DNA from 2 places in the Kribbella sp. NPDC049584 genome. Region 2 is predicted to be linked to the other one. Evidence: riboswitches for the same ligand, from Rfam matches in the RefSeq annotation. Region 2 holds a riboswitch; the other holds the start of a gene.
The links. A riboswitch is a leader RNA that binds a small molecule or an ion and turns the genes downstream of it on or off. The one in region 2 is predicted to bind ZMP and ZTP.
Positions count from the first base shown of each region.

Region 1 (7,200 bases), on a different contig from region 2:
TCGACGATCCGATCATCAAGGCGATCGGCTTCGGCCTCACGATCGGCGTGCTGATCGATGCCTTCGTGGTCCGGATGACGCTGGTTCCCGCGATCCTCAGCCTGCTGGGCGACCGCGCCTGGTGGTTCCCGAAGTGGCTCGACCGGATCACCCCGAGGGTCGACATCGAGGGCGAGTCACTGAACGTCCCCGATAAGCCGGAGGAGAAGGAACTCGCAGAGGTCCACTGACAGCAAAAGGGGCACCGACAGTGTCGGTGCCCCTCTTCGCGTGTCGGGCTGACAGGACTTGAACCTGCGACCCCCGGTCCCCCAGACCGGTGCGCTACCAAACTGCGCCACAGCCCGATGCTCGCCGTTGAGGTGAGCGGGCTTTACCTTACAGCATTCGGTGACCTGGTCCTGACCAGGGCACCTCAGCGCTTCTTGTTCTTCTGGCGGGCCCGGATCTGGACGTGCACCGGGCTGCCGACGAAGCCGAAGTCCTCGCGCAGGCGGCGCTCGATGAAGCGCTGGTACGACGCCTCGATCTGGCCGGAGGTGAAGATCGCGAAGGTCGGCGGCATGGTCGTGGCCTGGGTGCCGAACAGGATCTTCGGCTGCTTGCCGGAGCGGACCGGGTGCGGGTGCGCGGCCACCAGGCGGCCCAGGAAAGCGTTCAGCTGACCGGTCGGGACACGGGTCTGCCAGCCCTCGAGCGCGGCCTCGATCGCGGGCACCAGCTTCTCCATGTGCCAGCCGGTGAGCGCGCTGATGTTCACCCGCGGCGCCCAGCGGAACTGCACCAGGTCGCGGTCGATCTCGCGCTCCAGGTAGTAGCGCCGCTCCTCGTCCATCAGGTCCCACTTGTTGTACGCGATCACCAGCGCCTTGCCGGCTTCCTCGACCGCGTTCATGATCCGCAGGTCCTGCTCGGTGATCGACTGCGAGGCGTCGATGACGACCACGACCACCTCGGCCCGCTCGATCGCGGCGTTGGTCCGCAGCGAGGCGTAGTACTCGTGGCCCTGGGAGTTCTTCACCTTGCGCCGGATGCCGGCGGTGTCGATGAACCGCCACTCCTTGCCGCCGAGCGTGATCAGCTCGTCCACCGGGTCGACCGTCGTCCCGGCGACGTCGCTGACGACGACCCGGTCCTCCTTGGCGACCTTGTTCAGCAGGGAGGACTTGCCGACGTTCGGCTTCCCGACGATCGCGACCCGCCGCGGGCCGCTGAGCTCGCCGTCGCGCTCGGGCGGCGCCTCGGGCAGCGCAGCGAGCACGGCGTCCAGCATGTCGCCGGTGCCCCGGCCGTGCATCGCGGAGACCGGGAACGGCTCGCCGATGCCCAGGCTCCACAGGTTCATCGCCTCGGACTCGACACGCTGGTCGTCGACCTTGTTCGCGGCGAGCACGACGGGCTTGCCGGACTTCCGCAGTACGCGGACGACCGCTTCGTCGGCGTCGGTGATGCCGACCACCGCGTCGACCACGAACAGCACCGCGTCGGCCGCGTTGATCGCGACCTCCGCCTGGGCCGCGACCAGGGCGGCCATGCCGACCGCGTCCGGGTCCCAGCCGCCGGTGTCGACGACCGTGAACTCCCGGCCGGCCCAGTTGGCGTCGTACGACACGCGGTCCCGGGTCACGCCCGGGGTGTCCTCCACGACCGCCTCGCGGCGGCCGATGATGCGGTTGACCAGCGTGGACTTGCCCACGTTCGGCCGCCCGACGATCGCGAGCACCGGGAGCGGGCCCGTGTCCTCACGGTCGTGCGTCGGTACTTCGGTGGGCAGGTCAGTCATCAGGGTCCTTCTCGTCTCGCCAGCCCGGAAGAGGGTGGCCGGTTTCTTCGACGGCCGCCTTCACATGGGCGCGCAGCACGTCGCCGATGTGGTCGGCAACCGCCTGTACGTCGGAATGTCTCCTAGGAAAGGGTACGCGGTCGACGGCGAACGGCTCGCCATACACGATGTCGACCCGGCTCCCGGCCGGTGGATGACCCTCCACGCTACCCAACGGCAGACGTGTCCCCATCAGCGCCACCGGCAGGATCGGGGCCCCGGTGACCATCGCCAGATACGCCACGCCGATCCGGATCCGGCTGAAATCGCCCGGCCCACGGGTGCCCTCCGGGTAGATGTTCAGCACCCGCCCGTCCCGCAGCACCTGGATCGACCGCCGGACGGCGAGCATGTCGTACGACGACCGGTCGACCGGGATCTGGCCGATCCGGCGCAGGAACGCGCCCTGGAGACCGCCGAAGACCTCGATCTTGCCGAGCTGGTGCAGCATCCGCGGCGCCATCGCGCCGAGCAGCGGCGCGTCCAGCAGACTCAGGTGGTTCGGCGTCATCAGCAGCGGGCCGGTCATCGGGAACCGGTCCTCATGGTGGATGGTCAGGTTGTACTTGTGCCGGAAGTACGGCCTGGCGAGCTTCCGCATCGGCAGCGCCATCCGGTACGGCAACGGCGGCAGATCATCGGTGCGGGGCAGATCCTTGTGCCCGGTGACTTCCGCCGTCATCGATCCTGGCCTTGAGGGACAGTCTCCTTTGCCAGTCGGCTGATCGCGTCGATGACCTCCTCGAGGCTCATGTACGTCGAGTCGATCGTGACAGCGCCGTCGGAGGCGACCTGGAACTCCGACACGGTCGAGTCGTCGGCGTCGCGCCGGATGATCTGGTCCCGCAGCTGCTCCGCGGTCAACGAGCCGACCTCGGCGCCGCGGCGCGCCATCCGGGCCTCCTGGTCGGCGGTCAGCAGCACCTTCAGCTCGGCGTCGGTCGCGACCACGGTGGCGATGTCGCGGCCCTCGACCACGATCCCGCCGCTCGGTTGGGCGTTGTCGATGATGGCCCGCTGCCGCCGGATCAGCTCCTTGCGCACGTCGAGGTTGGTGGCGATCTTCGAGACCACCTCGCTGATCCGCGGCTCCCGGATCGCGGCCGTGACGTCGGTCCCGTCGGCGATCACGAACTGGTGGCCGGGGTCGGTGCTGATCTCCAGGCGCAGGTCCCGGGCCCGCTGCGCGACCGCGGCGGTGTCGTCCAGCTCCAGCCCGTGCTCGACCGCCGACCAGGTCACCGCGCGGTACATCGCCCCGGTGTCGAGGAACCGCAGTCCGAGCCGGGTGGCCACTCCGCGGGCGGTGCTCGACTTACCGGAGCCGCTCGGGCCGTCCACAGCGATGATCATGCCCCGAAGATTACCTTCGCAGGGGGACAGAATTACCGGTGGACCACCCATCCACGCTCGGTCAGCACGTCGACCAGTTGGTCGACCGAGGCGGGTTTGACGGCGAGCTCGACCTCGCCGACCGGGCGGCCCGGGCTGTGGTCGATGCGGAGATCCTCGACGTTGGCGCCGGACTCGGCCGCGTCGGCGAACAGTTTGGCCAGCTGACCAGGGCGGTCGGGGATCGTCACCAGGACCGTGACCAGGTCGATGTGCGGCGTACCGTGCTTGCCGGGGACCCGGACCGCGCCGGAGACGCCCTGGCCGAGGATCGCGGTCAGTTCGTCGCCTGCCTCTTCCTTGCCTAAGGCAACGAGGAGGCGGTCGAGCTCGCCGCGGATCTGCTCCAGCAGGCCGGTCAGCGCACCCGAGTTCGCGGACACGATCTGGGTCCAGAGCGTGGGGTCGCCGGCCGCGATCCGGGTGACGTCGCGGACCCCCTGCCCGGACAGCTCCAGGTGGGACGACGGTGCGTCGGCCAGCGTCCCAGCAGCCAGCGCAGACATCAGGTGCGGCAGGTGCGACACCCTGGCGACGCCGAGGTCGTGGTCCTCGACAGACATCTCGACGGTACGGGCGCCGGCCGCCTCGGCAAGCCGGCGTACCAGGTCGACCGCTTCCGGAGAGCTCGTCTCGTGCGGAGTGATCGCCCAGGTGGCGCCGTCGAACAGGTCGGCACGCCCGGCGAGCGGACCGTTCCGCTCGGAGCCGGCCATCGGGTGACTGCCGACGTACCGGCTGAGATCGCCGGTCAGACGGCGGGCGTCGGCGAGTGGTTTGGACTTCACGCTGGCCGCATCCGTCACCACCGCGTCGGTCTGCTCGAGCTGCTCGGCCACCACCGCGCCGACATGGTCCGGCGGTACGGCGACCACGACCAACTGCGGCTCGATCTGGACCAGGCGCGAGCCGGCACCGATCCGCTCTGCCATCAGCGCGTTGTCGGGGTTCCCGTCAACGAGCTCCACGACCACGCCCAGGCGGGCGAGCGCCAAGCCGATCGACGTACCGATCAGGCCGGTGCCGACGATGCGAACCGGACCGCGGAGCTCGCTCACTGAGCGCCCGTGAGATCTGGACGAAGGGCGACGGCACCGTGGAGGTAGACGTGCTGGATCTTGTCGCGGGAGCGCGGTGTCTCGGTGTGCACCATCAACCGGACCACCCGCGGCAGTGCGTGCGGGACCGGGATCTCCTGCATACACATCAGCGGTACGTCGGTCAGCCCGATCTGCCGCCCCGCGACGGCCGGGAACTCCGAACGCAGGTCCGACGTGACGGTGAACAGGATGCTGATCAGATCCTCGTTCTCCAGATCGTTCGCCTCCAGGACCGCCTTCACCAGCTCCGCGGACCGCTCGAGCAGGTGCTCGCGCTCGTCCACGTCCAGCTGGGTGGCACCCCGGATCGCCCGTACCGCCACGTGCTCGCCTCCATACGCCGTTTCCGGTTGGTCGCCGGTTCATCTCCCCCAACCCTAGGCCAGAGTAGTCAAGGAGTGGACAGCCGTCTCGGATCGTGCACGGCGCGAACGGGTGCGACCCTTAACCCAGCTGGGCCGCGGCGGCGTCGACCGTCTGCTCGAGCAGGAGCGCGATCGTCATCGGCCCGACGCCGCCCGGGACCGGCGTGATCAGGCGGGCCACCTCGGCCGCCTCCTCGAAGTGCACGTCGCCCACGTTGCCCTCGTTGTAGCCGGCGTCGACGACGACCGCGCCCGGCTTCAGCCAGTCGCCGCGAACGAAGTTCGCCTTGCCGACGGCCGCGATCACCACATCCGCGGTCCGGACCAGCTCGGGCAGGTCCCGGGTCCGCGAGTGCGCATAGGTCACCGTCGCGTTCGATGCCAGTAGCAACATCCCGGCCGGCTTGCCGAGGATCGGGCTGCGGCCGATCACGACCGCGTGCGCCCCTTCGAGCGGTACGTCGTACGCCGCGAGCAGCCGCATGATCCCGCCCGGCGTCGCGGACCGGAACCCCGGATCCCCGAACGCCATCGCCGCGAAGGACCGCATGGTCACGCCGTCGACATCCTTGGCCGGGTCGATCGCCTCGAACGCGGCCCGCTCGTCGATCTGCGCCGGCACCGGGTGCTGCAGCAGGATCCCGTGCACCTCCAGATCCTCGGACAGCTTCCGGATCTCGGCGACCAGCTCGTCGGTCGTCGTCTCGGCCGGCAGGACGACGCTCCGCGAGGCGATCCCGGCCTTCTTCGACCGGTTCTGCTTCATCCGCACGTACGTCGCCGACGCCGGGTCGTCACCGACCAGCACGGTCGCCAGGCACGGCTGCACGCCATACTGCTCCCGCAGCGCGGCTGCGCGCTCCGCCGCCTTGGCCACCATCTCGGCGGCGAGGTCGGTCCCAGTCATCAGCTCGGCAGTCATCTGCGCACTCCTCCTCGTCAAAGGGTGCCCAGGCGCGCGGCGAAAGCCGGATGGCAGACCGTTCCCCGGTGGTCGTCCACCTCAGCGCCAGTCGCGGTCCGCCCTCAGGATACCGGCCCGCCGGACCACCCCGCCTCTTCGATGAACCTGTCGGCCACCCCGTCGCCGATCCGGATCGGGACCTTGCTGTGCGGGAGGCGGACGTCGCGGATCTCGTTGGCCTGCGTGACCAGGTGCTCGATCTCGTCGCGGGCGGTCGCCACGTCGGACGAGTTGCCCTCCGCCTGCGCCTCGAACACGCGCAGCGCCTGGCGCAGCGCGCCGCCCCAGTAGAACGAGGCGTCCAGCCAGGGGTCGGTCTCGGCTTCGAACTCCGGGTCGATCACGCCGCTGCGGATCTGGGCGGACGCGTTCTCGATCGCCTCCAGGTACGGCTCGAGGTCAGCGATCGCCCCGGCCAGATCGCCGTCGTCCCAGGTCGCCTTGAAGGCCGCGATCTTCGACGCCAGCACCGGCGCGTTGATCAGATGCAGCTTCCCGTCGTACGTCGTCAGGTCCGCGAAGACCTCCAGCGCCGCGATGGTCGCGGCGTCTCCCCCGGCACGCTCGGCGATCGCACGGCGCCAGGACGCGTCGGCGTCGTACGTCGCGGGCTTCCAGCCGAACTCGGCGAACGAGTACAGAGCGAGTTTGCTGGCCGCGGCCTGGTTCATCGGGTTCGAGATCACGCCGACGACGTGCTCCGCCAGTCCGGGCTCGCGGCCGGTGTACGCCGCGAGCAGGATCCGGCCGTGCGCGTAGTCGTTGACCGGGTAGTTGTCCCAGATCAGGATGTCGTGCCCGAACACCGCTTTCGCCGCGGCCGCTTGTTCGCTCGTGATCCGCTCCGGAACGACCGCAGTACCGGTCCAGTGCACGATCACGGCCGGATCGAGCTGCTCCCGCAGGGCCTGCTTGTACGGCGTCTCTTCGAGGTCGTAGTACTCGGTCGGGACCATCTGCAGCGGAGCGACGTCCGGCTTGGTCGCGATCCACTCCCGCTGGACGCGGTTGCACAGGTCGGCCTGCGCGGCGCCGGCCGCGCCACCACCCGTGCCGTACTTCGTCGCGTCCTCGTCGGAGTGCCATTTCTCGTACTCGATGTCGTCGAGCGGCACGTTGAACACCCGGACGCCCAGCGCGTACAGGGCCTCGAACTTCGCGATCAGCGCCTGGAAGTCCTCGTCGGAGGTGTAGGCGATCGAGAGGCCGGGCGAGAGCGCGAAGGTGAAATCGACCTTGTTCCGCCGAGCCCGCTCGATCAGCTCGCCGAGCTCGGCCAGCTTGTCGGCCGGGTAGGGGTCGCGCCACTGTTCGCGGTGGTACACGTCGTCCTTCGGCGCGTACTGGTACGTGTTCATCTTGTGCGCGCCGAGATAGTCCAGGTGGTCGAGGCGGTCCGCATGCGACCACGGCGTGCCGTAGAAGCCTTCGATCGAGCCGCGGTACGGCAGCGTCGGCCAGTCGCGGATCTCGACGCCATCCACATGGTTGCCCTGGACAAGCTGGTCGAGCGTCAGCGCGGCGTAGTAGGTGCCGCGGGTGTCGACGCCGTCGAGG
Region 1 is NZ_JBFAPF010000003.1:234,818-242,017, forward strand. Features, by position in the region: gene AB0J62_RS12895 (MMPL family transporter) at 1-230, shown strand, start outside; tRNA gene AB0J62_RS12900 (tRNA-Pro) at 274-347, opposite strand; gene der (ribosome biogenesis GTPase Der) at 416-1,783, opposite strand; gene AB0J62_RS12910 (lysophospholipid acyltransferase family protein) at 1,776-2,504, opposite strand; gene cmk ((d)CMP kinase) at 2,501-3,175, opposite strand; gene AB0J62_RS12920 (prephenate dehydrogenase) at 3,208-4,272, opposite strand; gene aroH (chorismate mutase) at 4,269-4,637, opposite strand; gene AB0J62_RS12930 (tetrahydrofolate dehydrogenase/cyclohydrolase catalytic domain-containing protein) at 4,759-5,601, opposite strand; ZMP/ZTP riboswitch at 5,621-5,706, opposite strand; gene AB0J62_RS12935 (beta-N-acetylglucosaminidase domain-containing protein) at 5,706-7,200, opposite strand, start outside.
Region 1: it holds a riboswitch for ZMP and ZTP, as region 2 does, so the genes downstream of both, AB0J62_RS12930 (tetrahydrofolate dehydrogenase/cyclohydrolase catalytic domain-containing protein) here and AB0J62_RS29425 (5-aminoimidazole-4-carboxamide ribonucleotide transformylase) in region 2, are expected to answer to the same signal.

Region 2 (7,200 bases):
GCGTGCTCCCCGTCCGGGCGCGCGGTGACGAGGTCGCCGGCGCCGGTGAGGATGTCGAGCTCGAGCACCGACTCGTGCGGCAGCCCGGCCCGGAACGAGGACGACTCGATGCCGAGTCCGGTCACCGCGCCGCCGAGTGTGATCGTCTTCAGCTGCGGCACCACCATCGGCGTCAGCCCGTACGGCAGGGTCGCCGCGACCAGGTCCTCGTAGGTGCACATGCCCTGGACATCGGCTGTCCGCGCGGCCGGGTCGACGCTGATGACTCCGGTCAGCTTCGAGACGTCCAGACCCGGCCGGTCGAGCTCGGTTCGCGGCCGGAAGAGGTTCGAAGAGCGCTTCGCGAGCCGGACCGGGTCGCCCTGCGGGATCCGCTCGTACGACTCCCGCAGCCGCCCGACGGCCTGATCGTGTGCGAGCGTCGCCGCCAGATCCGATGTCGAAGGCACCGATCAAGAGTACGACGATGCACCCGTTCCGGCACTGGAAAAGGCGGCGGATAGTAGGTTCGTCACATGGCGGATGTGAGGGCTTGGCTGCCCTGGGAGAACCCCGACGACTTCCTCGGCGGCGTGCCCAAGGGGTACGACGTGGACTTCTACGCCGGCGGTGAGCCGCCCGCGTCGCCGGCCGAGGTGGAGTTCTACGTGCCGAGCTACATGGGTGGCGGCGACGTGCTCGACATCGTCCGCGAGATGCCCGCGCTCAAGGTCGTGCAGCTGCAGACGGCCGGTTTCGAGCACGTCCAGTCGCGGCTCGCCGAGGGCGTCACGTTGTGCAACGCCCGCGGCGTCCACGACGCCTCGACGGCCGAGCTCGCGGTGGGGCTGATCCTGGCGACGTACCGGCGGTTGCCGCGGGCCGTCCGCAACCAGGAACGCGAGATCTGGCCGGACTCGTACGACGAGGTCGACGACTCGCTCGCGGACCGGACCGTGATGATCCTCGGGTACGGCGCCATCGGCGAGGCGCTCGAACGGCGGCTGAGCGGATTCGAGTGCGAGGTGATCCGGGTCGCGCGGCGGGAGCGGGACGGCGTACACCCGATCTCGGAGCTGCCGGAGCTGCTGCCCCGCGCGGACGTCGTCGTCCTGCTGACGCCCGCGACGGCGGAGACGCGCGGGATGGTCGACGCGAAGTTCCTGGCGAGCATGAAGGACGGCGCGCTGCTGGTGAACGTGGCGCGCGGGGTCGTCGTGGACACGGACGCACTGCTGACCGAGCTCCGCACGCGCCGGATCAGCGCCGCCCTGGACGTCACCGACCCCGAGCCGTTGCCTGCCGGACATCCCTTGTGGTCTGCTCCGAACGTACTGATCAACCCCCACCGCGGCGGCGCGTCGACGGCGTTCGCCCCGCGGGTGGCGCGGCTCGTCCGTGCGCAGCTCGAGCGCTACGCGTCCGGAGAACCGCTGATCAACGTGGTGGCAGGTCCGCAACGGTAATCATCAGGTAGGAGAACGACGATGTCCGAGGCCGTACTGCTGATCGGGACCAAGAAGGGTCTCTGGATCGGCCGGAGCGACGCTGCCCGAACGGAGTGGCGTCTCGACGGACCGGTCCCGGAGTTCGAGATGCAGGGTGTGTACGCCGTAGGCATCGACACCCGCGGCGACCGGCCACGGCTGTTCGTCGGCGGCACCAGCGAGCACTGGGGTCCGGCGGTGTTCCACTCCGACGACCTCGGCGCGACCTGGGCCGAGCCGCCGGAGGGCTCGATCGGGTTCCCCGAGGGTTCCGACGCCTCACTGGAACGTGTCTGGCAGATCCAGGCCGCGCCGGCCGGCCAGCCGGGAGTCGTGTACGCCGGGACGCAGCCGTCGGCACTGTGGAAGTCGACCGACGGCGGAGTCACGTTCGACCTGGTCAGAGGCCTCTGGGACCATCCGCACCGCAAGGAGTGGGGTGCTGGTTTCGGCGGCCAGGCCGTGCACACCGTGCTGCCGCACCCGACGGACGCCGATCGGGTCAGCGTCGCGATGTCGACCGGCGGTGTCTACCGGACTGGCGACGGCGGCGCGACCTGGGAACCGGCCAACCAGGGCATCCAGGCGAAGTTCTTCCCCGACCCGTACCCCGAGTTCGGTCAGTGTGTGCACAAGCTCGCCGGGCATCCCGACGTACCGGAGCGGATGTTCGCGCAGAACCACCACGGCGTCTACCGGTCCGACGACGGCGGGACGAGCTGGAAGTCGATCGCTGACGGGCTGCCCTCGGACTTCGGCTTCCCGATCGTGGTGCACCCGCACGAGCCCGAGACTGTATACGTATTCCCGTTGGTTGCGGACGGCAACAGGATCCCGACCGATGCGAAGTGCCGCGTCTACCGTTCCCGCGACGCGGGCTCGACCTGGGAGCCCTTGTCCGCCGGCCTGCCCGACGTGTCGTATGTGCCGGTACTGCGGGACGCCATGACCACCGACACCGCGGATCCGGCCGGCGTGTACGTCGGCACGCGTGACGGCTGCGTCTACGCGAGCGCCGACGCCGGCGACAGCTGGGTCGAGGTCGCACGGCACCTCCCCGACGTACTCACGGTGCGCGCCGCGGTGATCGGATGACGGCCGGATGATCGCCGTCCGGCTGCCCACCGTGCTCCGCCCGTTCGCGGGGGGCGCCGAGCGTGTCGAGGTCGAAGGCACGACCGTCGCCGAAGCGTTCGCTGCGCTGGAGCCGCCGTTGCGCCGTCGGCTCACCGACGAGCAGGGCGCGGTCCGGCGGCACGTGAACATCTACCTCCGCGACGACAACATCCGCGACCTCAACGGCCTCGACACCCCACTCACCGACGGCGACGAACTCCTCATCCTGCCAAGCGTGGCCGGCGGCTGAAACAACCTGGAACACCCGACGGTGAAGATGCTCGCGGTCGGGATGGCGGTCGCGGTGCTGATCGACGCCAGCGTGGTCCGGATGATCCTGGTGCCGTCGGTGATGACGCTGCTCGGCGATCGGGCCTGGTGGCTGCCGGGCTGGCTCGACCGCATCGTCCCCGACATCCAGCTCGAGGGCGGCCCGCCGCCCGCACCGCCGGAGCCGGAACGGGAGAAGATCGACCTGCCCGGCTGACCTGGAACGAAAAGAAAAGACTGCAGTTTGCCGGCGGGTTTGGTTAGCGTCGGGCGTCATGAGCGACGTCGTTGTGCTGACCGGCCCGCCGGGCTCTGGCAAGACCACCGTGGCCCGCCTCGTCGCGACCGATGCGCCGCGGCCGACCGTGCATGTGACGACCGACGAGTTCTACCGGGCGATCCGCACCGGCTTCGTCCCGCCGTACCTGCCCGGCGCGCAACGGCAGAACGAGGTGGTGGTCGACGTGATCGTGGCGACGGTCGCGGTCTATGCGCGCGGCGGGTACGACGTGGTGGTGGACGGCGTAATCGGTCCGTGGTTCCTCGCCCCGTTCCGCGCGGCCGCGGCCGCGGCCGATTGGAGGTTGTCGTACGTCGTCCTGCGGCCGGACCTGGACACGACGTTGCGGCGCGGCCGGTCCCGCGGCGGCGTGGAACTGACGGACGCGGACGCGATCACCGGCATGCACGGGGCGTTCGCGGATCTCGGCGAGCTCGAGCCGCACGCGATCGACACGTCCTCGCTCGATCCCGCGGACACCGCGGCCGAGGTCCGCAAAGCCGTTGCCTCAGGCGACTATCTGCTCAGCGCTTGAGGTTTCAATGCCTGAACAGCCGAACTCCCGTCGCCGACCAGGTGATCCCGAGGGCAGCGCACGCGGCGGCGACTTCGGGTGAGCGGATCGATCCGCCGGGCTCGGCGATGTGGCTGACGCCGCGGCGATGGGCCTCCTCGACGTTGTCGGTGAACGGGAGCGCGCCGTCGGACACCATCGAGACGCCGGTCAGCGGTTCGTCCGACCGGCGTGACCACCACAGCTGCGCCTTCTCGCCGGCCAGTCGCGTGCAGTCCACCCGGGACTGTTGCCCGGCCCCGATGCCGATCGCCGTCCCGTCCTTCACCATCACGACGGTGTTGGATTGGGTGTAGCGGGCAACGATCAACCCCAGCAGCAGGTCCCGGGCCGCGTCGTCCGGCAGCGAATCGTCGAGCAGGTCTCGTGTCAGCGGCCGCGCATCCCGCTCCTGCGTCAACCGCAGGCCGTAGAGCTCGCGCGCTTCCTCTGCCGGCGGCTCGAAGCCGGGGTCGGCCTGCAGTACGAGAAAGGTCCCGCGCTTCTTCGCCGCCAGGATGTCGACCACGCCCTCGTCGTACCCGGGCGCGATGATGCCGTCCGACACGACCCGCTTCAACACCGCCGCCAGCTCCGCGTCGACCGGATGCGAGACCGCAACGAAGTCGCCGTACGACGACTTGGGATCGACGTCGCGCGCCCGCGTATAGGCCTCGACCACGCTCCCGCCGAGCGCCGCGCCGGCCGGCGACACATGCTTGTACGACGCAGCCGCCGGTACGCCGAACGTCGCAGCAGCCTCGCGCACCAGCTGCCAACCGGTCAGCGCATCCAGCACATTGATGTACGACGGCTCGCCCGAAACCACCGTGAACGGCGCGCGATCGACCGGCGCCATCACGGCCGTTTGATGCGGATTCATCCCATAACGCACGAGGACCTCCGAGGTCAGTCGGAGGCGCCCAGGCGGACGACGCCTTGTTCTTCGCTCCCCGGTGGTACCCCACCCTCGCCAGTCGCGGTCCAATCAGCTTAGTCGCGCCACGTCCCGGTCCAGTCGTACAGCGGGGCCGTGGTGGCGTACTCGCGGAGATACACGATGCGCCCCTGGTCGAGCCGCGCGACCGTCGCGCCGTCGAACGCGCCGGGCTCGCCCTTCCACGTGCACTCGAAATGCCACTCGGCAACGAGCAGCTCGCCGGCCCCGTCCCGCGACGTGATCTCCCACGCGTCGACGGTGCCGCCCGCGCCGTACCAGGCGTTCATCCACTGCTCGACCCGGGCCTTGCCGCGGTAGACCGGCCCGTAGCACTCGATCACGACGCAGTCGTCGGTCAGAGTGTCTAGAACGCCGGCGATGTCATGCCGCCGCCATCCGTCGATATAGGCCTCGAGTCGGTCCACGGTCGGTCAGCTCCTGGTGGCGTGGAAGATCAGTAGGCGCGAGTCGTCGGTCAGCGGCTCCTGGTGCCAGCCGCCGTGGACGGTGATGTTGGTGAAGCCGGCTGACTCGAGGTCGGTTGTGATGTCGGCGGGGGAGCGGAAGTAGAGGGTGTTGCGGTAGACGGCGTCGTGGCCGTCCGGGAAGAGGTTGTGGGCGTCGAAGACCACTCGGCCGTCGGCATCACCGCCGACCTCGATCAGGTCGAGCCATTCGACGAGGTGGCCGACGGAGGTGTCGCGTTCGCCGTACGTCGTCTCGCGGGTCCACTGCTCCCACGCCCGCGCCGCCGGATTGCGCGACTCGAAGCTGATGACGCCGCCTGGGCGGAGCGCCTTCGCGAGCGCGGCGAAAACCTCGCCCTGGTTGTTGATGTGCATGATCGTGTTGCCGGTGATGATGACGAGGTCTGCGTCGCCGGTGGGATCGACGGCGCGGAAGTCTCCGTCGATCCAGGTGACTGCATCCGCTCCCGGCTGACGGCGGGCGTAGCCGAGCATCGTGGGGCTCGGGTCCACACCGATCACCGCCCGGCCCGGGGCGACGAGCGAGCGGGTGAGCAGGCCGGTGCCGCAGCCGAAGTCCAGGACCTTACGGGCACCGGAGGCCAGCGCGCGGTAGTGGGCGTGGTCGTCACCCGGTGGGTTGTCGAGGTCGTACAACTCGACCAGTCGTTCGTCGCCGTACGGATCGTCACTCACCCGCGAATGCAATCACAGGCGTCGTCGAGTGACGAAGGAATAGAGTGACTCGCATGGTCGATGTGAAGCCCCGCAGCCGGACAGTGACCGACGGGCTGGAGGCCACCGCCAGCCGGGGGATGCTCCGCGCGGTCGGGATGGGTGACGACGACTGGGCCAAGCCGCAGGTCGGAGTCGCGTCCAGCTGGAACGAGATCACCCCGTGCAACCTGTCCCTCGACCGGCTCGCGAAGGCCGTCAAGGAAGGCGTGCACGCGGCCGGCGGCTACCCGCTCGAGTTCGGCACGATCAGCGTCTCCGACGGCATCTCGATGGGCCACGTCGGCATGCACTACTCGCTGGTCAGCCGGGAGATCATCGCGGACTCGGTCGAGACCGTGATGGAGGCCGAGCGGCTCGACGGCTCGGTGCTGCTGGCCGGCTGCGACAAGTCCCTGCCCGGCATGCTGATGGCCGCCGCCCGGCTCGACCTCGCATCGGTCTTCCTGTACGCCGGTTCGATCATGCCCGGCAGGCTCGGCGACAAGGACGTCACGATCATCGACGCGTTCGAGGCGGTCGGCGCGTGCGTCCGCGGCCTGATCACGCGGGAGGAGGTCGACGCGGTCGAGCGTGCGATCTGCCCGGGCGAGGGCGCCTGCGGCGGGATGTACACCGCCAACACGATGGCTGCGTCCGCCGAGGCCCTCGGTATGTCGCTCCCCGGCTCAGCCGCACCGCCGGCGGTCGATCGTCGCCGCGACGGCTACGCGCGCAAGTCCGGCGAGGCCGTCGTGGGGCTGCTGCAGAAGGGCATCACCGCCCGCCAGATCCTCACCAAGGAGGCCTTTGAGAACGCGATCGCCGTGGTGATGGCCCTGGGAGGTTCGACCAATGCGGTGCTGCATCTGCTGGCCATCGCCCGGGAGGCAGAGGTCGAGCTGACCCTCGCCGACTTCAACCGGGTGGGGGAGCGGGTGCCGCACCTGGGCGACCTGAAGCCGTTCGGGCGGTACGTGATGACCGATGTGGACCGGGTGGGCGGGATTCCGGTCGTGATGCGGGCGCTGCTCGATGCCGGCCTGCTGCACGGCGACTGCCTGACCGTGACCGGGAAGACGATGGCGGAGAACCTGGCCGACATCGCCCCGCCCGATATCGACGGCACGATCATCCGTGCGCTCGACAAGCCGATCCACCACACCGGCGGCATCACGATCCTGCACGGCTCGCTTGCCCCCGAAGGCGCGGTCGTGAAGAGCGCGGGCTTCGACTCCGACGTCTTCGAAGGGACGGCGCGGGTCTTCGACGGCGAGCGCGCCGCGATGGACGCCGTACCGGATCTCAACCCCGGCGACGTCGTCGTGATCAGGTACGAAGGTCCGAAGGGCGGGCCGGGGATGCGCGAGATGCTCGCGGTCACCGGCGCGATC
Region 2 is NZ_JBFAPF010000010.1:36,597-43,796, reverse strand. Features, by position in the region: gene AB0J62_RS29455 (FAD-binding oxidoreductase) at 1-449, opposite strand, end outside; gene AB0J62_RS29450 (2-hydroxyacid dehydrogenase) at 516-1,445, shown strand; gene AB0J62_RS29445 (exo-alpha-sialidase) at 1,467-2,561, shown strand; gene AB0J62_RS29440 (MoaD/ThiS family protein) at 2,569-2,832, shown strand; partial or broken gene AB0J62_RS29435 (hypothetical protein) at 2,854-3,069, shown strand; gene AB0J62_RS29430 (AAA family ATPase) at 3,128-3,667, shown strand; gene AB0J62_RS29425 (5-aminoimidazole-4-carboxamide ribonucleotide transformylase) at 3,672-4,598, opposite strand; ZMP/ZTP riboswitch at 4,600-4,676, opposite strand; gene AB0J62_RS29420 (nuclear transport factor 2 family protein) at 4,679-5,050, opposite strand; gene AB0J62_RS29415 (class I SAM-dependent methyltransferase) at 5,057-5,788, opposite strand; gene ilvD (dihydroxy-acid dehydratase) at 5,842-7,200, shown strand, end outside.